3 regions of the Streptomyces anthophorae genome follow, and region 2 is predicted to be linked to each of the others. Evidence: riboswitches for the same ligand, from Rfam matches in the RefSeq annotation. Region 2 holds a riboswitch; each other region holds the start of a gene.
What was found. A riboswitch is a leader RNA that binds a small molecule or an ion and turns the genes downstream of it on or off. The one in region 2 is predicted to bind cobalamin.
Positions count from the first base shown of each region.

Region 1: linked by a shared signal. The riboswitch ahead of nicT (Nickel transporter NicT) and the one ahead of ACNYS0_RS14975 (ribonucleoside-diphosphate reductase subunit alpha) in region 2 are both predicted to bind cobalamin.
Region 3: linked by a shared signal. The riboswitch ahead of metE (5-methyltetrahydropteroyltriglutamate--homocysteine S-methyltransferase) and the one ahead of ACNYS0_RS14975 (ribonucleoside-diphosphate reductase subunit alpha) in region 2 are both predicted to bind cobalamin.

Region 1 covers NZ_JBLWQQ010000001.1:8,075,191-8,082,250, forward strand. Annotated here, with positions in the region: gene ACNYS0_RS36670 (hypothetical protein) at 1-583, opposite strand, end outside; gene ACNYS0_RS36675 (GTP-binding protein) at 932-2,938, opposite strand; gene nicT (Nickel transporter NicT) at 3,122-4,240, opposite strand; cobalamin riboswitch at 4,272-4,487, opposite strand; gene ACNYS0_RS36685 (inorganic diphosphatase) at 4,487-4,993, opposite strand; gene ACNYS0_RS36690 (GNAT family N-acetyltransferase) at 5,059-5,547, opposite strand; gene rho (transcription termination factor Rho) at 5,577-6,725, opposite strand.
Region 2 covers NZ_JBLWQQ010000001.1:3,370,338-3,377,397, reverse strand. Annotated here, with positions in the region: gene ACNYS0_RS14980 (ribonucleotide-diphosphate reductase subunit beta) at 1-602, opposite strand, end outside; gene ACNYS0_RS14975 (ribonucleoside-diphosphate reductase subunit alpha) at 602-2,953, opposite strand; cobalamin riboswitch at 3,081-3,211, opposite strand; gene ACNYS0_RS14970 (GNAT family N-acetyltransferase) at 3,272-3,763, opposite strand; gene mctP (monocarboxylate uptake permease MctP) at 3,867-5,495, opposite strand; gene ACNYS0_RS14960 (DUF3311 domain-containing protein) at 5,492-5,755, opposite strand; gene ACNYS0_RS14955 (YbdD/YjiX family protein) at 5,882-6,085, opposite strand; gene ACNYS0_RS14950 (carbon starvation CstA family protein) at 6,054-7,060, opposite strand, start outside.
Region 3 covers NZ_JBLWQQ010000001.1:1,287,487-1,294,546, forward strand. Annotated here, with positions in the region: gene ACNYS0_RS05690 (8-amino-7-oxononanoate synthase family protein) at 1-119, opposite strand, end outside; gene ACNYS0_RS05695 (3-hydroxybutyryl-CoA dehydrogenase) at 177-992, opposite strand; gene ACNYS0_RS05700 (helix-turn-helix transcriptional regulator) at 1,355-2,191, opposite strand; gene ACNYS0_RS05705 (restriction endonuclease) at 2,455-3,159, shown strand; gene ACNYS0_RS05710 (NUDIX domain-containing protein) at 3,192-3,614, opposite strand; cobalamin riboswitch at 3,693-3,918, shown strand; gene metE (5-methyltetrahydropteroyltriglutamate--homocysteine S-methyltransferase) at 4,082-6,400, shown strand; gene ACNYS0_RS05720 (methylmalonyl-CoA mutase family protein) at 6,509-7,060, shown strand, end outside.

The DNA.
Region 1 (7,060 bases), 4.7 Mb from region 2:
CGTCGTCCGCCGCGCTGTCCCACGCCTTGTAGAAGCGCATGACGCGGTCGGCGGAGCAGCCCGCAAGCTCGGCGAAGCGCCGCGCGGAGACCTTGGCGGACTCCCCGGCGGACTGTCCGCCGGGCCGCACGCTGCGGGCCACCTTCAGGGCGAAGGCCCAGCCACCGGTGCGGGCGTAGACGCCGAACTCGTGGGCGTCGCGGGTGATGGCCTCCGGTACGTCGCCGGGGGCGGGGTCGTCGTCGGCCTCCGCGTCGGCGTCGGCCTCGGAGCTCTCCGCGAAGGGGACCTCCGTGGGCGGCGTCCAGAAGCTGTCGGACGCACTGTCGGACGCACTGTCGGACGCGCTGTCCGCCGCGCTCTCGGCGGCCGGGGCGGCGTCGTCGTCCGGAGTGGTGGCGTCCGGGGTCTCGGTGGTCGGCGGGGTCCACATGTTCGTGGTGTCCCCGGGCTCGGCCGTCTCCTCGTTCGCGGGCACGGCGACGGCGCCGTCCGGGGCGACGGCCGGAGCGGGCACGGGCTCCGCGGTGGCCTCGGCGCCGGACTGGACAGCGGCGTCGGACGAGTCGATGGCTACGGACACGAAGGCACTCCTGAGTGATCGGGCATGTGCGGGTTGACGAGCCACTTTATCGCTCCGATTGGGGCGTTTTGCGCGCGAGTTGCCACAGCGGCGCGCCGGACACGCGTGCGAAGCCGGGGTGGCCCGTCCTGGGCGGGGGTACGGACGGGCCCGCCATTCGCGGCTCCCCCTTCTGCGAACAGCGGGCCCGGCCCTCGGCCTCGACCGTGCGCCGCGGCGGGAGGGCGAGGGCACGGGAGGCTCGATACCGCAGCATCTCAGTGCGCGGCCCCATGACGGACGGGGCCAAGGGGCCCTTGTGGTGGGCCGAACGGCCCGGATTCAACCGCTTGGCGCGAGCCCCCGCTCTCACACCGTCCGCGCCCCCGCCCCGCGCACCACCCGCAGCAGGTACTCCTTGCGGTGCAGCGGGTCGTGGTCCGTGCGGGAGCGGCGCGGCGCGTCCTCGTGGACCGGTGCGTAGTGGTCGAAGGAGGCCTCCAGGACCCCTTCGCCCCGGGTGAGGGACGGCAGTTGCTGCTCCAAGGCGCGCACCCGGGCCGCGGGGATCACACCGTCGACCGTGGTCCACGGCCCGCCGTCCGTGCGCTGTCCCGTCGGCACCGCCCGCAGCCGGGTGAGCACCGGCAGCACCGCCCCGTACAGATCCGCCGGGATGTCCAGGCGGAAGCGGTGCATCGGCTCGCACACCGCCGTGCCCGCGCGCGTGAGCGCGCTCATCAGGACCAGCGGGGTGAGGCCGCGGAAGTCGGCGCCCGTGCTCGACATCGACTTGTCGAAGATCGCGTGCGCGTGGCTCTGACGCGGGGCGTAGCCGGAGCGTGCGAGGGTCACCGTGCAGTCGGTGACCTGCCAGCCGAGCAGTCCCTGGCGCAGCGTCCTGTGCACGCTCTCCTCGATGGCCTTGATGAAGGCCAGGGGGAGGGAGCCGAGCTCGATGCCGAGCCGGAACGCGACACCCGAGCCGATCGGCGCCGGGTCGACCCGCAGGCCGACGGTCGCCAGGAACGGGTTGCCCTCGTCCTTCATGGCCTCGGCCGCCGCGCCGGAGCCCGTCGGCCGCTCGACGCACAGCGGCGTCGACTCCCGGAACGTCACATCGAGCCCGAACTCCTCGGCGAGCGTGGCCTGCACGACCTCCTTCTGCACTTCTCCGTAGAGCGACAGGAAGATCTCCTGGCGGATGTCGTCCTGCCGCAGGCCGATCAGCGGGTCCTGCTCGGCGAGCTGCGTGAGCGCGGCGAGCAGGGCGCCGCGCCGCCCCGGCCGGTCGGGGTCGACGACCGTCTCCAGGGTCGGCGGTGCGAAGTGGTGCTCCTCGACGGGCACCCGGGGCTCGCCGAGATCGTCCCCGACGCGTACGCCGCCCAGCCCCCACAGCCGCGCCACCTGCCCGGGCCCCGCTTCCGTGCGCGGTGTGTCCGCGCCGTCCGCGAAGACGCGCACCGCCGTCACCCGGTCCTCGCCGCCGCCGGGCAGCGCGAGCCGCTCGCGGACCGGCAGCGTCCCCGTGAACACCCGGGCGTACGCGATCTTCTCGCCGGCCGGTCCGCGCTCCACCTTGAACACGCGGGCGGACAGCGGCAGTCGGGGCCGCTCGTCGGCCGTCGGGAGCAGGCGCGTGATGCCGTCCACGAGCGCGTCGATCCCCGCGCCCGTCATCGCCGAGCCGAAGTACACCGGATGCGCCTCGGTGCGCGCCGTCTGTTCGGCGAGCGCGTCGCGCAGCCAGCCGTACGTGACCGACTCCTCGTCCTTGACGTACGCCTCCAGGAGCGCGTCGTCACGGGCCGAGAGCACGTCGACAAGGCGGGCGCGATGGGCCGCGTCGTCGGACGCGCAGGGAACGCAGTGCGCGTCCCGGCCGCCGAGGCCGTGCGCCACCGTGTTCATCGGGATCATCGCGGGCGCGAGCTTGTGCCGCAGGTCGTCGAGGAGCGCGGACTCGCGGGCGCCGCCGCGGTCGACCTTGTTCACGAACACCACGGTGGGGATGCGCAGTCGGCGCAGGGTCCGCATCAGGACGCGGGTCTGTGCCTGTACGCCCTCCACGGCGGAGACGACGAGGACCGCCCCGTCGAGCACGCCGAGCACGCGCTCGACCTCGGCGATGAAGTCGGGGTGTCCCGGTGTGTCCACCAGGTTGACGGTGGTGCCGTCGACCGGGAACGACACCACGGCCGACTTGATGGTGATGCCGCGCCGGCGCTCCAGGTCGAGGGAGTCGGTGCGGGTGCTCCCGTCGTCGACGCGGCCGAGTTCGTCGATCACACCGGCCGTGTGCAGGAGCCGCTCGGTCAGGCTGGTCTTACCGGCGTCGACGTGCGCGAGAATTCCAAGATTCAGCAGTGCCACTGGCAGTCGGGTCCTTGAGGGAAGGGGATGCCACGGCGGGATTGCCGGTGGCCCTCGGAAGGAACAGGACTGCAGTGCGCATGGATCGGTCCTCACGCTCGGGATGCGCGGCAGCTGCCGCACGGGGATCAGTGCAGCAGCACGCCGCGCACCCCGGCAACCGATTTATCCGGTGTACGAGGGCTACGCCCCGTCGGCCACCCGCGCCGACCACCGCTGTTCGACCCGCGCCAGTCGCCAGTAAGCGATCGCCGCCACCCACACGACCACGAACAGGCCCACGATGACGTACCCGACGTTGTCGAGGTCGAGCCCCGCGATCCACCCGGTGACCGCGTCGCTCAGGTCGAGCTTGTCGTGCAGGACGCCGACGAGTTCGATCGTCCCGATGAAGAACGCGACCGCGATCGACAGGCCGGTGATGGTGAGGTTGTAGAACACCTTGCGGACCGGATTGGAGAACGCCCACTGGTAGGCGAAGTTCATGAACGTGCCGTCCAGGGTGTCGAACAGGCTCATGCCCGCGGCGAACAGCAGCGGCAGGCACAGGATCGCGTACCACGGCAGGCCCGCGGCGGCGCCGCTGCCCGCCATCACCATCAGCGTCACCTCGGTCGCGGTGTCGAAGCCGAGCCCGAAGAGGAAGCCCAGCGGGAACATCTGTCCTGGCCGGGTGATGGACTTGGTGAAGCGGCCGAGGATCCGGTTCATGAACCCGCGGGAATCCAGGTGCTCCTCGAGCTTCTTCTCGTCGTAGGAACCCGCGCGCATCGCCTTGAAGACCTTCAAAATGCCCATCAGGGCAACGAGGTTGAGCGCCGCGATGAGGTACAGGAACGTGCCGGAGACGGTCGTGCCGACGACGCCGAGCACCTGGTGGGTGGGCGAGTTGTCGCTGGTCAGAGTGGTGGCGAGCGCCGTGCCGCCCGCGACGAGCGCCGCGAGCACGACCACCACGCTGGAGTGGCCGAGCGCGAACCAGAAGCCGACCGAGACCGGCCGCTTGCCGTCCGCCATCAGCTTGCGGGTGGTGTTGTCGATGGCCGCGATGTGGTCGGCGTCGAAGGCGTGCCGCATCCCGAGCGTGTACGCGGTGATGCCGAGGCCGATGCCGAAGGCCTTGTTGTCGACCTCATAGTGCTCGGGGACGACGAGCAGGAAGAGCACGCCGAACGCGACGACGTGCAGCGCGGCGATCACCGCGATCAGGCCGGCCGTGCGCAGCGTGTCCTCGCGGCGCCAGCGGAAGGCAGGGGAGGGGGAGTTCAGGGCAGGGGTCGGGGAGTTCCCGGGCAGGGTCATGCGTCGATCACGCTCCAGCACCTCGTGGATCACTTCGTGAGATGCCGCGGCCGGTCTCCTGGCTTACGGGCGTGCCCGCCGCTCCGGCCTTCCCAGCGGCCGACGGCCGCCAGTGGCGTACAGGATGGAACGGCGCGCTCCGGACGTCGCTGTCCAGAACCCGATCACAGTGGCGAGGGCCGCTCCGGAATGGGCCCCTGAAGGGCCGTCACCGGTCTTCCCGAGCACCACGGCCCGACCACCCTACTACCTGCCCGCGGCGCGCTCGCGGGCCCGGCGGATCTCGTCGTACGCCTTCTCCCGGCCCTCCCAGTGGGAGCCGTCGACCGATTTGCCCGGCTCCAGGTCCTTGTAGACCTCGAAGAAATGCGTGATCTCCAGGCGGTCGAACTCGGGGATGTCCTCGATGTCCCGGGTCGCGTCGTGCCGCGGGTCGTGCGCGGGAACGCACAGGACCTTCTCGTCCGGGCCCTTCTCGTCGCTCATCACGAACATGCCGATGGCCCGGCACTCGATGGCGCAGCCGGGGAACGTCGCGTCGCCGGTCAGGACGAGCGCGTCCAGCGGGTCGCCGTCGCCGCCGAGCGTGCCGGTGATGTAGCCGTAGTCCGCGGGGTACTGCGTCGACGTGAACAGCATCCGGTCGAGCCGGATCCGGCCGAGATCGTGGTCCATCTCGTATTTGTTCCGGGACCCTTGCGGGATCTCCACGATCACGTCGAACGCCTCGGCGCGTGCCTGACTGCTGCCCAATGTGGCCTCCTTGCCGCATTCCGACGCCCCCGAGTGTGCGCCGTACCGGGCGAGGGCGGAACCCCTCAGGCGGCCGGGGGAATGGGGAATTCGAGTTCGGGCCGGTCCCAGGCGACCGGCGGACGCGCGGGCACGGTGCCGGTGCGGTGCGCGCCCATGCCGCGGTAGAAGCCCTCGGCGGGCGGGTGCGCGACGACGCGGACGTGGTCGAGGCCCGCTGCCAGGGCCCGCTCCCGCATGTGGTCGACGAGCAGCCGCCCGATGCCCCGGCCCTGTGCCTCGTCGGCGACGAACATCAGGTCCAGCTCCGGGGGCTCGGCGAGCAGCGCGTAGAAGCCCAGCACCCGCTCGTCGGCCGGATCCACCGCCACGTAGACGTGGTGCGCCTCGATGTAGTCGGGGCCCACCCGGTAGCCCGCGACCATGGAGGCGTAGGGGTCCCGGTAGGCGCTGGAGCCGCGCACGAGGCGGGTGAGGCGCCGGGCGTCCCGGGCGGTGGCCCGCCGGACGGTGACGGCCGGGGGCCCGCCACGGCGCGTAATGCTCGCGTTCATGTGTCGAGTATTACGCACTCGGGGGCGGGTCAGCCGGTGGGAACCGTGGAGTGCGCCTGGCGCAGGAACGCGGCGTTGTCCGGGCTCTGGCGCAGCTTGTCGAGCAGGGCCTCGTAGGAGGCGGCCGGGTCCCGGCTCTGGAGGGCGCGCCGAAGTCCGCGTACGACGGTCAACTCGGCGGCGGGGAGCAGGAGTTCCTCGCGGCGGGTGCCGGAGGGGGTGAGCTCGACGGCCGGGTGGACACGGCGTTGCGCGAGGACGCGGTCCAGGCGCAGCTCCATGTTGCCGGTGCTCTTGAGCTCCTCGAAGTAGTAGTCGTCGGCGCGGGAGCCGGTGTCGACGAGGGCGGTCGCGAGGATGGTCAGCGAGCCGGCCTCCTCGGCGTCGCGGGCCGCACCGAAGAAGCGCTTCGGCCCGTGCAGGGCCGCGGCGTCGACACCGCCCGACAGGGTGCGGCCGCTGGTGGAGGCCGCGTTGTTGTGCGCCCGGCACAGCCGGGTGAGGGAGTCGAGGAGGATCACCACGTCGCGGCCCTGCTCGGTGAGGCGCTTGGCGCGCTCGACGGCGAGTTCGGCCAGCGCGATGTGCGCCTTCGCCGGACGGTCGAACGTCGAGGCGTACACCTCGCCGCGCACGGAGCGGCGCATGTCGGTGACCTCCTCGGGGCGCTCGTCGACGAGTACCACCATGAGGTGGATCTCGGGGTGGTTCGCGGCGAACGCGGCGGCGAGCTGTTGCAACAGCACTGTCTTGCCGGTCTTCGGCGGCGCGACGATCAGGCCGCGCTGCCCCTTGCCGATGGGTGTGAACAGGTCGACGACGCGTCCGGCGAGCCCGGCGGCCGGGTGCTCCAGGCGGAAGCGCTCGCTGGGGTGGAGCGGGGTGAGGTCGGCGAAGCGCGGGCGGCCGCGGCTCGCGTCGGCGGGCGCGCCGCCGACGGTCTCGACGTGTGCGAGACCGCGCGGCCTCCCGCACGTGCCTTCGACGAAGTCGCCCTTGCGCAGGCCGAGTTGGCGGATGAGGTGGGCGGGGACCTGGACGTCGTGCGACGTGGGTTCCAGGTCGGGCGCCCGCAGGAAGCCGTGCCCGTTCCCGCCGATGTCGAGGACTCCGGCGGCGCGGACGGGTTCTTGTTCCTTGGGTGCGGTGGTGGTGCTCAGGGTGGTGGCCGTGGTCATGACGATCACAGGTCCTTTCGCGGGCCGGGCCGCGGACGCGGCAGGCGTACAAGGGCAGGGGAGGGAGGGGATCCGGCGAAGGGCGGGGGCGGTAGAGCGCGCCCCGCGGCCGGGGGAGAACCTGGCGTCGAGGCAACGGGTGAAGAGCCCGCCAGAAGCCGCTGACCAGGAATGACGTGCGCTGTGCGGTGACCGGGAGACGGTCGACCCGCGTGCGCTGAGAGAAGAGATTCGGTACCGGCGCCTCGAAACGGGCGAGCACATGTACCGCTAAGACCGTACCACCCGACACCTGTCGCGCGGCAAGCCCCTGCTGCGGCGCGCGTCCGCCCTAT
Region 2 (7,060 bases):
TGCAGGAGGCCGCGGCTGCGGAACCAGTAGACGTAGGCGAACGCCCCGTAGAAGAACAGGCCCTCGATGCACGCCGCGAAGCAGATGAGATTGAGGAGGAAGCGGCGGCGGTCCGCCTGCGTCTCCAGACGGTCCATCTCCTCGACCGAGTCCATCCACTTGAAGCAGAACTCCGCCTTCTCGCGGATGGAGGGGATGTTCTCCACCGCCGCGAACGCCGCCGTCCGGTCCTCCGGGTCGGGGAGGTAGGTGTCGAGCAGCGTCAAGTAGAACTGGACGTGCACGGCCTCCTCGAAGAGCTGGCGCGAGAGGTACAGGCGCGCCTCGGGGGAGTTGATGTGCTTGTAGAGGGTGAGGACCAGGTTGTTCGCGACGATCGAGTCGCCCGTCGCGAAGAACGCGACCAGGCGGCCGATCATGTGCTGCTCGCCCGGCGACAGCTTCGCGAGGTCGGCGACGTCCGAGTGGAGGTCGACCTCCTCCACCGTCCACGTGTTCTTGATGGCGTCGCGGTAGCGCTCGTAGAAGTCCGGGTAGCGCATGGGACGCAGGGTCAGTTCGAAGCCCGGGTCGAGCAGGTTCTTCTCGGCAGGGGTGGTCATTACTGGCAGGCCTCGCAGGACTCGGGGTTTTCCAGGGAGCAGGCGACGGCCTCGGGGTCGGCCGCCTGTACGGGGACGGTGCTGTTGCCCGCCGCCCGCGCGATGCGCGTCGCCGGACGCGAGCGCAGGTAGTACGTCGTCTTCAGGCCCGACTTCCAGGCGTACGCGTACATCGAGGAGAGCTTGCCGATGGTCGGCGTCTCCATGAAGAGGTTCAGGGACTGGGCCTGGTCGAGGAACGGGGTGCGGGCCGCCGCCATGTCGATGAGGCCGCGCTGCGGGATCTCCCACGCCGTGCGGTACAGGGCACGGACCTCGTCGGGGATCCAGGTGAAGCCCTGCACCGAGCCGTTGGACTCGCGCAGCGCCTCGCGGGTCTGCGCGTCCCACACGCCGAGCTTCTTCAGCTCGTCGATCAGGTACCCGTTGATCTGGAGGAACTCGCCGGACAGCGTCTCGCGCTTGAACAGGTTGGAGACCTGCGGCTCGATGCACTCGTAGACGCCGGCGATGGAGGCGATCGTGGCGGTGGGGGCGATGGCCAGGAGGAGGGAGTTGCGCATGCCGACCGACGCGATGCGTTCGCGCAGCGCCGCCCACCGCTCCGGCCACGTGAGCCGGACGTCGTAGTGGTCGGGGTGCAGCACGCCGCGCGCCGTGCGGGTCTTCTCCCAGGCGGGGAGGGGCCCGTTGCGCTCGGCGAGGTCGGCGGACGCCTCGTACGCGGCGAGCATGATGCGCTCCTGGATCCGCGTGGACAGGGCCTTCGCCTCGGCCGAGTCGAACGGCAGGCGCAGCTTGAAGAAGACGTCCTGGAGGCCCATCGCGCCCAGGCCCACCGGGCGCCAGCGGGCGTTGGAACGGCCCGCCTGGTCGGTCGGGTAGAAGTTGATGTCGACGACGCGGTCGAGGAACGTGACGGCCGTGCGGACCGTCTCGTCGAGGCGCTCCCAGTCGATGTCCCGGCCCTCGACGTCCACGAGGGCGCCGAGGTTCACGGACCCCAGGTTGCAGACGGCCGTCTCCCCGTCGTCCGTCACCTCCAGGATCTCCGTGCAGAGGTTGGAGGAGTGGACCGTGTGGCCGGGCTCCGCCGTCTGGTTGGCGGTGCGGTTGGCGGCGTCCTTGAAGGTCAGCCAGCCGTTGCCGGTCTGCGCGAGGGTGCGCATCATGCGGCCGTACAGATCGCGGGCCGGGATGGTCCGCTGGGCCTTCCCCTCGGCCTCGGCCCTGCGGTACGCGGCGTCGAACTCCTCGCCCCACAGGTCGACGAGCTCGGGCACGTCGGCCGGCGAGAACAGCGACCACGGCTGGTCCGCGTTGACCCGGCGCATGAACTCGTCCGGGATCCAGTGCGCGAGGTTCAGGTTGTGGGTGCGGCGCGCGTCCTCACCGGTGTTGTCGCGCAGCTCAAGGAACTCCTCGATGTCGGAGTGCCAGGTCTCCAGGTAGACCGCGGCGGCGCCCTTGCGGCGGCCGCCCTGGTTCACGGCGGCGACCGAGGCGTCCAGCGTCTTCAGGAACGGGACGATGCCGTTGGAGTGCCCGTTCGTGCCGCGGATCAGCGAGCCGCGGCTGCGGATGCGGGAGTACGAGAGGCCGATGCCGCCCGCGTGCTTCGAGAGGCGGGCGACCTGGTGGTACCGGTCGTAGATCGAGTCGAGCTCGTCCAGCGGGGAGTCGAGCAGGTAGCAGCTCGACATCTGGGGGTGCCGGGTGCCGGAGTTGAAGAGTGTGGGGGAGGAGGGCAGGTAGTCGAGGCGGCTCATCAGGCCGTAGAGAGCCTCCACCTCCTGAAGCGCGCGCAGGGAGTCGTCCTCCGCCAGACCCGCCGCCACGCGCAGCATGAAGTGCTGCGGGGTCTCGATGACGTGCCGGGTGATGGGGTGGCGCAGCAGGTACCGGCTGTGCAGGGTGCGCAGGCCGAAGTAGCCGAAGCGGTCGTCGCCCGCGAGGTCGATGAGCGCGTCGAGGCGCGCCGCGTGCACCCGTACGAACTCGGCCGTGCGGTCCGCGATCAGGCCCTCGCGGTGGCCGACCGCGACCGATTCGGTGAAGGACGTGACGCCCTGCGAGGCGGCCTCGGCGGCGACGGCACGGGCGAGCAGCCGGGCGGCGAGCCGGGAGTAGGCCGGGTCCTCGGAGATCAGCCCGGCCGCGGCCTCGGTGGCGAGATCGCGCAGCTCGGCCTCATCGGCCCGCGCCGAGCGGCCGCGCAGCGCGGCGGCCGCGATCCGGCCGGGGTCGGCGTCGGGGAGGTCGGCGGTCAGCTCGGTCAGGGTGCGCAGCAGGGCTGCACCCGGACCGTCCTCGGGGGTGGCTGAGACCGGTTCGGCGGGCGCGATGGTCACGTGGAGGCTCTCCCTCGCTCGGCTCGGGGCCTGCGGGGAGGAGGTGGCAGCGCGGGCGCGCGAAGGCGGGCCCTCGTCCACCGGCCCTTTCCGCGAGGCCCGGACGTCGTCGACGCCCGGGCCGGACGGCTCGGGCGTGCCGTCGACAGGTCATCGGACTCGCGCGGGCGCTTTTGTACGCCTACGCACACCGTTGCGGGACAGTTCCGGATTCGCACCGGATTCCCCTGCGGTGACAGCGAGAGCGAGCATACATGTTGTGCCGGGCTTTCGCGTCAGCCCCATATGTTGTGTCGGCCCGGTTCGGGAGTGGACCGGCTAGAGCTTCAACTCGTACGCCCGCAGCGTCACTTCCGGGATCGGGTCCCAGTCGCGCTCCGGGGTCCGGGTGAAGCCGAGGCGTTCGTAGAGCCGGTGCGAGGCCGTCGCCACGGGCTGCGTGCACAGCACCACGGCCTTCTTCCCGGCCGCCCGCGCCCGCTCGATCACGGCCTTCACGAGAGCCTCCCCGACGCCCTTGCCCCGCGCCTCGACCGCCACCGCGAGCATCCGGAACTCGGCCTCGCCGGGGCGCGAGACCTCCGCGTACGGGTGGTCGTGCGTGGGGACGTACGTGACGGCGCCGAGAATCCGGCCCTCCGGGCCCTCGGCGACGAGGACCTCGGCCTGCTGCGCGCGCTTCTCGACGTCGCGCAGCTCGGCGGCGTACCAGTCGTTCTCGCCGTCCGCGAGGAGCCCGCTGCCGAGATAGGCGCGGGCAATCAACTCGCCGAGGGCGGCGTACTCTTCGGGGCGCACAGTTCTGATCACGTCGTCATGGTTACGTGACGTGCGGCGGTGGTCGCAATGCTTTCCCGAAAATGCCTCGGGCCCCTCCATCAGGGAGGGGCCCGAGAGGTGTCCGTACGGGTGACTAGTGGCCGGAGCCCGCGCCGACCTTCGGCAGGTCGACCTGGACGCCCTTGTCGCCCGCGTCGGCCGTGTAGTCCTCGGGGGCCGTCTCGTCGACGCCGTCGGGGGCGTTGAACGCCTTGAGGACGAAGGTCAGGACGACGGTGACGACGACGTTGAGGACGAACGCCGTCATGCCGATGTAGCCGATCTGGCCGATGCCGGGGATCTCCGCCGACGAGCCGCCGAAGTGCTTCTGCGTCGGCGACGCGACACCGTACGCGGCGAGCGTGCCGTACACCATGCCGACGGCCCAGCCGGCGAGCAGCGCCCAGCGGTGGAACCAGCGCGTGAACAGGCCGCCGACCAGCGCCGGGAACGTCTGGAGGATCCAGATGCCGCCGAGCAGCTGGAAGTTGATCGCGACGGTCTTGTCCATGGTCAGGACGAAGGCCAGCGCGCCCACCTTCACGAGCAGCGACACCAGCTTGGAGACCTTGGTCTCCTGCGCGGCCGTCGCGTCCGGCTTGATGAAGTCCTTGTAGATGTTGCGCGTGAACAGGTTCGCCGCGGCGATGGACATGATGGCCGCGGGGACCAGCGCGCCGATGCCGATGGCGGCGAACGCGACGCCCGTGAACCAGTCGGGGAACATGTCCTCGAAGAGCTGCGGGATCGCCAACTGCCCGTTCTGCACCTTGATCCCGGCCGCGATGGCCATGAAGCCGAGCAGCGCGAGCAGGCCGAGCATCAGCGAGTACAGCGGCAGGATCGTGGTGTTGCGGCGGATCACGTTGCGGCTCTTGGAGGACAGCGTCGCCGTGATCGAGTGCGGGTACATGAACAGCGCCAGGGCGGAGCCGAGCGCGAGCGTCGCGTACGTCCACGTGCCCGAGGAGCCCGGCGCGAGTCCCGCGACGGGTTTGCCCGCCGCCTCGTTCGCGGCGTCGAACTTGTCGCCCGCCGCCGAGAAGATGTGCTCGAAGCCGCCCAGCTTGATCGGGATGTAGATGATGGCGACCGCGATCACGAGGTAGATCAGTCCGTCCTTGACGAACGCGATCAGGGCGGGCGCCCGCAGGCCGGAGGAGTACGTGTACGCGGCCAGCACGCCGAAGGCGAGCAGCAGCGGCAGGTCCTTGATGAACCAGTTGGTGTTCTCGCCGCCGCCGACGCCCATCACGTCCAGGACGGCCTGGATGCCGACCAGTTGGAGCGCGATGTACGGCATCGTGGCGAGGATGCCGGTGATCGCGACCGCGAGCGAGAGCCCCTTGGAGCCGAAGCGGCCGCGCACGAAGTCGGAGGTCGTCACGTAGCCGTGCTTGTGCGAGACCGACCACAGGCGCGGCAGGAAGGTGAAGATCAGCGGGTACACGAGGATCGTGTAGGGCACCGCGAAGAAGCCGGCGGCGCCGGCCGCGTAGATCGCCGCGGGGACGGCGACGAAGGTGTACGCGGTGTAGAGGTCGCCGCCGAGCAGGAACCAGGTGATCCAGGTGCCGAACGAGCGGCCGCCGAGGCCCCATTCGTCCAGCGAAGCCTCGTTCTCGGCCTTCCGCCAGCGCGCGGCGAGGAAGCCCATGACCGTGACGGCCACGAAGAAGAAGATGAAGACGGTGAGCGCGACACCGTTGACGCCGCCGTTCACGCGCCCGTCCCTTCGGAAGTGACCTTACGGGCGCGCTGGTCGCGCTGCCACAGCTTGTACGCGATCATCGTGAGCGCGGTCGAGATGAGCACCCAGAGCATCTGGTACCAGTAGAAGAACGGGATGCCGATGAGGGTCGGTTCGACCTTGGCGTACGAGCTGACCCAGAGCATCGCGACGAACGGTGCGACCAGACAGAGTGCAATGATCACGCGGACCGGCGTGACCACCGGTTGTTTCACTTCAGGCGCATCGGACATTCGCGGTTCCGTTCCCCTCGCTGATCAGAGATCCCACTTATCTCATGCTTAACGTGCGGGAAATCTAAGCGAGAGTCTTGATCTATGGAACCCCCGTCCGGATAACGGACGTGCCCAAAGGCCCGTTCAGCAGCAGCGGAACCCCTGCCGGGGATCCGCTTCCTGCCGGTCCGTCCGCATGCGCTCGAAGTCGCGCCGGGACGGCACGGGCGCACCGGGGTGGGTCTCCCCGACGTGCGCCACGTACCGCTCGTACGCGCTCTCGTCCGTCAACTCCCGGACGAACCACCGCACATACCTAGCCACCCGTAGCACTGCCGACGCCGGCATCGCGCGCCTCCGCCTTCTCTTCCTGCGTGGGGACGAGCCCGGCCGGTGCCACCAGCGTGGACTCGACGTACGGCGCCTCGCTCAGCTTGGACGACTGCGGGTTCCGTACGTGCTTCACGCATACCCGCAGCGCGTCGAGAACCACCACGACGATGAGGAGCGCGAGCGCGGCCGAAAGGACGCCGTCCACCGTGGAGTTGGTCACCACGGTGTGCATGTCGTCCATGGTCTTCGCGGGCGGCAGCACCTTCCCGGCGTCGATGGCGTCCTGGTAGTTCGAGCGCTGCTGGAAGAAGCCGACGCGCGGATCGGACGAGAACACCTTCTGCCAGCTGGCGGTCAGCGTCACGACGGTGTCCCAGATCAGCGGAACCCCGGTGATCCAGGCCCACTTGAGCCGCCCCGACTTCACGAGCAGGGTCGTGCAGACGGCGAGGGCGACCGCGGCGAGGAGCTGGTTGGAGATACCGAAGATCGGGAAGAGCTGGTTGATCCCGCCGAGCGGCTCGTGCACGCCGACCCACAGGAAGTAGCCCCACAGACCGACGACGACGGCGCTGGTGAGGAGGAGGCCCGGCTTCCAGCTGATGTTCCTGAAGGGCTTGTAGACGTTGCCGAGCATGTCCTGGAGCATGAAGCGGCCCACGCGGGTGCCCGCGTCGAGCGCGGTCAGGATGAACAGCGCCTCGAACATGATCGCGAAGTGGTACCAGAAGGAGCGCAGGCCGCCCCCGGTCACCTGCGAGAAGATCTCCGATACGCCGACGGCGAGGGTGGGTGCGCCGCCCGTACGGGACAGCAGGCTCGACTCCTCGACGTTCTTCGCGGCCTGCGCGAGTTCCGCGGGTGAGATCGAGTACCCGAAGTTCGCGACGGCCTGGGACGCGGACTGCACGCTGTCGCCGATGACCCCGGCGGGCGCGTTCATCGCGAAGTACAGGCCGGGGTCGATGATCGAGGCGGCGACCAGCGCCA
Region 3 (7,060 bases), 2.1 Mb from region 2:
CGGTGGTGTCCGTCGCCGAGGCCGGCCGCGACGATGTCGAACATGCCGGCCTGGGTGGTGGTCTCCCAGAAGTCGTGGCTTATCTTCGCCGATTTCTTCATGTTCATATACGCGTGCATGCGCAGTCTCCTGAAATCCTTGGAATGAATTGAGTGGCGTCCCGGGACGTCACGAAGTCACGCGTACGCGTAGAAGCCGCGGCCGGATTTCCTGCCGAGGAGGCCGGATTCCACCATGCGCGAGAGGAGTGACGGCGGAGCGTAAAGGGGCTCCTTGAATTCCTCGTACAGGGCGGTGGCGGTGGCCGCGACGACATCGAGGCCGATGAGGTCGCACAGCCGCAGGGGCCCCATGGGGTGCGCGCAGCCGCCTTCCATTCCGCGGTCGACGTGCTCGGCCGACGCGAAGCCGGACTCGACCATCCGGACGGCCGCGAGCAGGTACGGGACGAGCAGCGCGTTGACCACGAAGCCGCTGCGGTCCCCGGCGGTGATCGGGTCCTTCTCCAGCGTCCGGGCGACGAAGCCCTCCGCGCTCTCGATGACGCCCGGGGCGGTGAGCAGCGTCGGGATCAGCTCGACGAGCGGCATCGACACGACGGGGTTGAAGAAGTGCATCCCGATCACGCGGCCGGGGTGCGCCGTGGCCCGGGCCAGCCGGGTGATGGTGATCGCCGAGGTCGTCGAGGCCAGGATCGCGTCCGGCTCCACGACCTTGTCGAGCGTGGTGAACAGGTCGAGCTTGAGGGCCTCGTCCTCCGGAACGGCCTCGATCACGAGCCGGCAGTCGGCCAGGTCCGCCAGGTCGGTGGTGACGCGGACCCGGGACAGCGCGGCGTCGCGCTCCGCCCCGGAGAGCCGGCCCTTGGCGACCGCGCGGTCGAGGGACTTCGCGAGCCGCCGGGGCGCGGAGGCCAGCGAGGACTCCCGGGACACGGCGAGCCGGACGTCCAGACCGCGCAGGGCACAGAGCTCGACGATGCCGCCGCCCATGGTGCCCGAACCGACCACGCCGACGGGGTGGCCGGAGAGAGCGGGGCGCACCGCGCGTGTCGCCTTCTCGGCTTCATCGGCTTCCTCGGCCGCGTTGCCGACGGGCCCCTGGGGCGGGGCGATGTCCCAGACACCGTGCCCCAGGAATGACTTCTCGAATTCTGCGAACGCCCGCACTACTGCTCTCCGGATTCTCTTGAAACCGGATGGCTCGAACCGCCCCGGCCTCTCAAGAAAACCGGCAGGCAACTTCGCCCGTCAATGCCTGCCGACCGGCAAAGATCTGCCGGTGCGAATCTGGGCCGACCGGCAAATCTTTGCCGGTCGACGGCTATTGATTTCGAGCTTTTGGCGACGTGTAATCAGTTCTCGTCGGCCCGGGTCGGCGCGACGTCGGCGAGGGCGACGAAGCGCAGTCCCGGGTGGCGGGCGGGCAGCAGCACCTGCGCCTCCACCTCGAACTCCGCGGGCGCGATGTGCGGAAGGCGCAGCCGGAAGCGGTGGCCGTCCCGGTTGCCGACGATGCAGGTGCGCTCGGTCCACATCCGCCCGCAGACGGGGTCCTGGAGGACCTCGTGGAGCAGCTCCGCGAGCCCCGGCTCGTCCGGGCGCTCGGCCATGGAGTAGCGGAGCATGGCCAGATACATGTACGCGTGCTGCTGCCAGTCGACCAGCTGCTCGCGGGCCTCCTGCGTGGTCAGCCCCCACCGGATGAGGTTGGCGGGCCTGTCGAGCACCCACGGGAACCACTCGGCCATGGCGCCGTTGTATCCGACGACGTCCCAGCGGGCGTCGGTCACGTAGGTGGGGCGCGGCATCTGCTGGTCGACCAGCTGCTGGAGAGCGGTCAGGTCCGCCGGGGCGTGCGAGCGGTTCGCGTACGGGGTGCCGCCGAAGGCGTGGAAGTGCAGCGCCGCGCGTTCGTCCGCGTCGAGGCTGAGGGTGTCCGCCAGCCGGGACAGCACGCCTGCGTCCAGGCGCGGGATGGTGCCGCGCTCCAGGTCCCGGTACCAGCGCTCGCTCATGCCGATCTCGGTGGCCACCTCCACCTGGGACAACGGGCCGCCGAGGCCGCGCCGCTGCCCGGCCCGGACCCGCCAGCTCCGCAGCAGGAGGGCGAGCCCCGTCACCCCCGTGGCGACCGCCCCACCGGATTCCCGTCCCGATACGGGCCCGGTAACGACCATCTTGTCCCCCATGTAGCACTTTTCCGTACGCTGTTGCAGAGGCGGTGATGTTACCGGGTACCGCGAGGCACTCAGTGCCATCGCCGGGTGACAAGCCGCCCGGCCGTCCCCGGGAGGACCCGGTCTGGCCTGATCCCCGCTTACGTGATCACCGCACGCCGGGTTTCCTGAGTGTTTGTCGGTGGTGGCTGCGAGCATGGGCAGTTCGGCGGGGAGCTGCTTCAGGGGGAGGCCGCGATGCCATGGTTCAGTGCGTACGCACGCAAGGATGAGCGGTGACGCGGCGCCCGCCGGCCCGGCGGCCGAGGCGGAGGCGGCGTCCCACCAAGCGGCAGCAGCGGCAACAGGCGCGGCTCACGGCGTTGCTCGCGGGTGCGGCCGTGTCGGTGACGCTCTTCGTCGCGGCCGTCAACTGGCTGCTCGTGCACTGGTGGCTGCTGGTCGTGCTCACCGTGGTGGCCGTGCTCGCGGGCGCGGGCCTGCTGTACCGGCGTCGACAGCGGGCCCTGTGGGAGCGGACCCGTCGACAGGGACTGCGTTACGGGCTGCCCCAGTTGGACGCGCTGCACCACCGCGACTTCGAGTACGCGGTACGGGACCTGATGCGCAGGGACGGCTGCGCGGACGCGCAACAGATCGGTGGCGCCGGGGACAACGGCGCGGACGTCCTCGCCACCGACCCGCTGGGCCGCACGTGGGTGATCCAGTGCAAGCACCGCCGGAACGGGGAGCGGGGCTCCGCGGTGGGCACGCCGGATCTGCAACGGGTCAACGGGACGGCCCGTCAGCTGTACGGCGCGGACGTGGTCCTGGTCGTCACGAACGGACGCTTCTCCACGCGCTGCGCGCCGCTGGCCCGCCGGCTGCACATGCACCTGGCGGACCGCTCGACGCTGGCGACCTGGGCGGCCGGCTCGCGCCCCTTGTGGGAGCTGCTCCCGAGGATCCCACCGCCGCGCCGCTCCACCCCGCTCAGCTGAACCGGCCGCGGCGGCGAACTACGTACGACGTGTCATGCATGGCCCGGGACGGCCGGTTCCATCCTTCCCAACTCCCGCAGCAGCGGCAGCAGATGGTGTTCGACGGCGGGGGCGAGCCTGAGGTCCGGATCCCGTCCGTCGGTCCAGCGCAGGGCGGACAGCTCGGCCGCGGGTACCGGATCGCCGATCAGTGTCGTGGCGAAGACCGTCAGGTGCATCGGAACGCCCTCCAGGGCAGCCCGCTCCTCCACCACGGCGAGCGGTTCGAGCCGGCCCGGCTCGACACCGAGTTCCTCGCGCAGCTCCCGTACCAGTGTCTCCTCCGGTTCCTCGCCCGGCTCGGGCTTGCCGCCGGGAACGAAGTAGACGTCCGGTGCCGCCTGTTTGCTGACGACGAGCAGCCGTCCGTTCTCGACGACGGCCGCCGCGACGACCTTCATGACCGTGTGATCCATCCCTGCATTGTGCAACGCCGTGTTCCATGTCACCGACCGGGTTCCGTGTCTCCTGGCCACCCTCCGGCACCGGCCCGTAGGGTGGGCGGTGCAGCTGGTTCGCCCCGTCAGCCAGGCGGGATGCGTCGCAAGAGGGAACCCGGTGGGAATCCGGGACTGCCCCGCAGCGGTGAGTGGGAACGACCGCCGTCACACGCACTGGGTCCGACAGACGGGACCTGGGAAGCGACGGCCAGTAGGTGTCCTCGTTCGTTCGAAGGACGTGCCCGCGAGTCCGAAGACCTGCCATCTGCCCGTGCTCGTACGACGCGTGCGCGGACATCCCGGTGACCTCGAGGGCGGGTCGGCGCACACATCCGGCGGACCACCGCGCCTCGCCCGCGCGAGGTCGCACCGCCGGTTCTGTCGCTCCTTCACGCGTTCCGGTCCTCGGGATCCATGGGATACGTCTCTCGAAGGAGAACTCCGTGACCACCAAGACCGCAGCCGCGACAGCACGGGCCACCGTGTACGGCTACCCGCGCCAGGGCCTCGGCCGGGAGCTCAAGAAGGCCGTCGAGGGGTACTGGAAGGGCCGCGTCACCGCCGACGCGCTGCGTGCCACCGCCTGCGAACTGCGCCGCACCAACCGCCGGGAACTCGTCGCGGCCGGCATCGACGAGGTCCCCACCGGTGACTTCTCGTACTACGACCACGTCCTGGACACCACGGTCATGGTGGGCGCGATCCCCGAGCGCCACCGTGCGGCCGTCGCGGCCGACGCCCTGGACGGGTACTTCGCGATGGCCCGCGGCACCCAGGACGTGGCGCCGCTGGAGATGACCAAGTGGTTCGACACCAACTACCACTACCTGGTGCCGGAGTTGGGCCCCGACACGGTGTTCGCCGCCGACTCCGCCAAGCAGGTCGCCGAGTTCAAGGAGGCCCGCGACGAGGGGCTCGCCGCCCGCCCGGTCCTGGTGGGCCCGGTCACGTACCTGCTGCTGTCGAAGCCCGCACCGGGCGTCCCCGCCGGCTTCGACCCGCTGACGCTCCTTGAGCGGCTGCTGCCGGTGTACGCGGAGGTGCTCGCGGACCTGCGGGCGGCCGGCGCCGAGTGGGTGCAGCTGGACGAGCCCGCCCTGGTCCAGGACCGCACCGCGGCCGACCTCGAAGCCGCCGAGCGGGCCTATCGCGCTCTCGGCACGGCAGGCGACCGGCCCAAGCTGCTCGTCGCGTCCTACTTCGACCGGCTCGGGGACGCCCTGCCGGTCCTCGCGAAGGCGCCGGTCGACGGCCTCGCCCTCGACTTCACCGAGGCGGCGGCCGCCAACGTCGACGCGCTCGCGTCGGTCGGCGGCCTGCCCGGCAAGCGTCTCGTCGCCGGTGTCGTCAATGGCCGCAACGTCTGGGTCAACGACCTGGAGAAGTCCCTCGCCGCACTCGGCACCCTCCTCGGCCTCGCCGACCGCGTCGACGTGGCCGCCTCCTGCTCCCTGCTGCACGTCCCGCTGGACGCCGCCCTGGAGCGCGACATCGACCCGCAGATCCGGCGCTGGCTCTCCTTCGCCCGCCAGAAGACCGCCGAGATCGCCACCCTGGCCAAGAGTCTGAGCCGCGGCACGGACGCGATCACCGCCGAGCTCTCGGTGAACCGCGCCGCCCTCTCCTCGCGCGCCGCCTCCCCCATCACCCGCGACCCTGCCGTGCGGGCCCGCACCGCCGCCGTCACCGACGCGGACACCCGGCGCAACCAGTCCTACGCCGAGCGGTCCGCCGCCCAGCGCGCCCACCTGGGCCTGCCGCTGCTGCCGACGACCACGATCGGCTCGTTCCCACAGACGGCCGAACTGCGCACGGCCCGCGCCGACTTGAGGGCCGGGCGCATCGACACCGAGGGCTACGAGGAGCGGATCAGGAGCGAGATCCGGGACGTCGTCGCCTTCCAGGAGAAGACCGGCATCGACGTGCTCGTGCACGGCGAGCCCGAACGCAACGACATGGTGCAGTACTTCGCCGAGCAGCTCACCGGATACCTCGCCACGCAGCACGGCTGGGTCCAGTCCTACGGCACCCGCTACGTGCGCCCGCCGGTGCTCGCCGGGGACATCTCCCGTCCCACGCCGATGACGGTGCGCTGGACGTCGTACGCGCAGTCGCTGTCCGCCCGCCCGGTCAAGGGCATGCTGACCGGCCCGGTCACCATGCTCGCCTGGTCCTTCGTCCGCGACGACCAGCCGCTCGGCGACACGGCGCGCCAGGTCGCGCTCGCCCTGCGCGACGAGGTCAACGACCTGGAGGCGAACGGCACTTCGATCATCCAGGTCGACGAGCCGGCACTGCGCGAGACCCTGCCGTTGCGCGCCGCGGACCACGCCGCGTACCTGCGGTGGGCGACCGAGGCGTTCCGCCTGTCGACGGCGGGCGTACGTCCGGACACCCAGATCCACACGCACATGTGCTACGCCGAGTTCGGTGACATCGTCCAGGCCATCGACGACCTCGACGCCGATGTCATCAGCCTGGAGGCCGCCCGCTCGCACATGCAGATCGCCCGCGAGCTGGCCGGGCACGGCTACCCGCGCGAGGCGGGCCCTGGTGTCTACGACATCCACTCCCCCCGGATCCCGAGCCGGGAGGAGGCCGCCGCCCTGCTGCGTACGGGACTTGAGGCCATCCCGGCCGAGCGGCTGTGGGTCAACCCGGACTGCGGTCTGAAGACCCGCGGCTGGCCGGAGACACGCGCCGCCCTGGAGAACCTGGTGGCCGCGGCAAGGACCGTGCGCGGGGAGCTCGGCCCGGCCTGATCCACCGGGACCCCGCCTCCTAGGCGAAACAGGCCGGTACAGCAAGGAGAACAAGGTCACACGGGCGCGAGCTGCCAACGAGCGTTAACTCTGGCCTAGCATCCGAGCATGACGGTCCTGCCAGACGACGGGCTCTCCTTGGCGGCCGAGTTCCCTGACGCGACACACGAGCAATGGCAACACCTGGTCTCGGGTGTCCTGCGCAAGTCGGGCAAGGAAGTCTCGGCAGCCGAAGCGGAAGGTGCTCTGTCCACCACGCTCGAGGACGGGCTGCGCGCCCGCCCGCTGTACACCGCCCGCGACACGGCTCCCCCGGCCGGGCTGCCGGGCTTCGCCCCCTTCGTGCGCGGCGCCCGCGCCGAGGGCAACGTGGCCGGCGGCTGGGACGTGCGCCAGCGCCACGATGCCGCGGATCCGGCCGCGGTGCTCGCCGACCTGGAGAACGGCGTCACGTCCCTGTGGCTGGCCATGGGGGAGACCGCCGGTTTCCCCGTCTCCGCGCTGCCCGCCGCGCTCGACGGCGTCTACCTCGATCTCGCGCCGGTCGTCCTCGACGCCGGCGCCGAGACCGGGGCCGCCGCGGCCCAACTGTTCCTCGCCTACGAGCGCGCGGGCGTCGCCGCCGACGCCGCACGGGGCAACCTCGGCGCCGACCCCCTG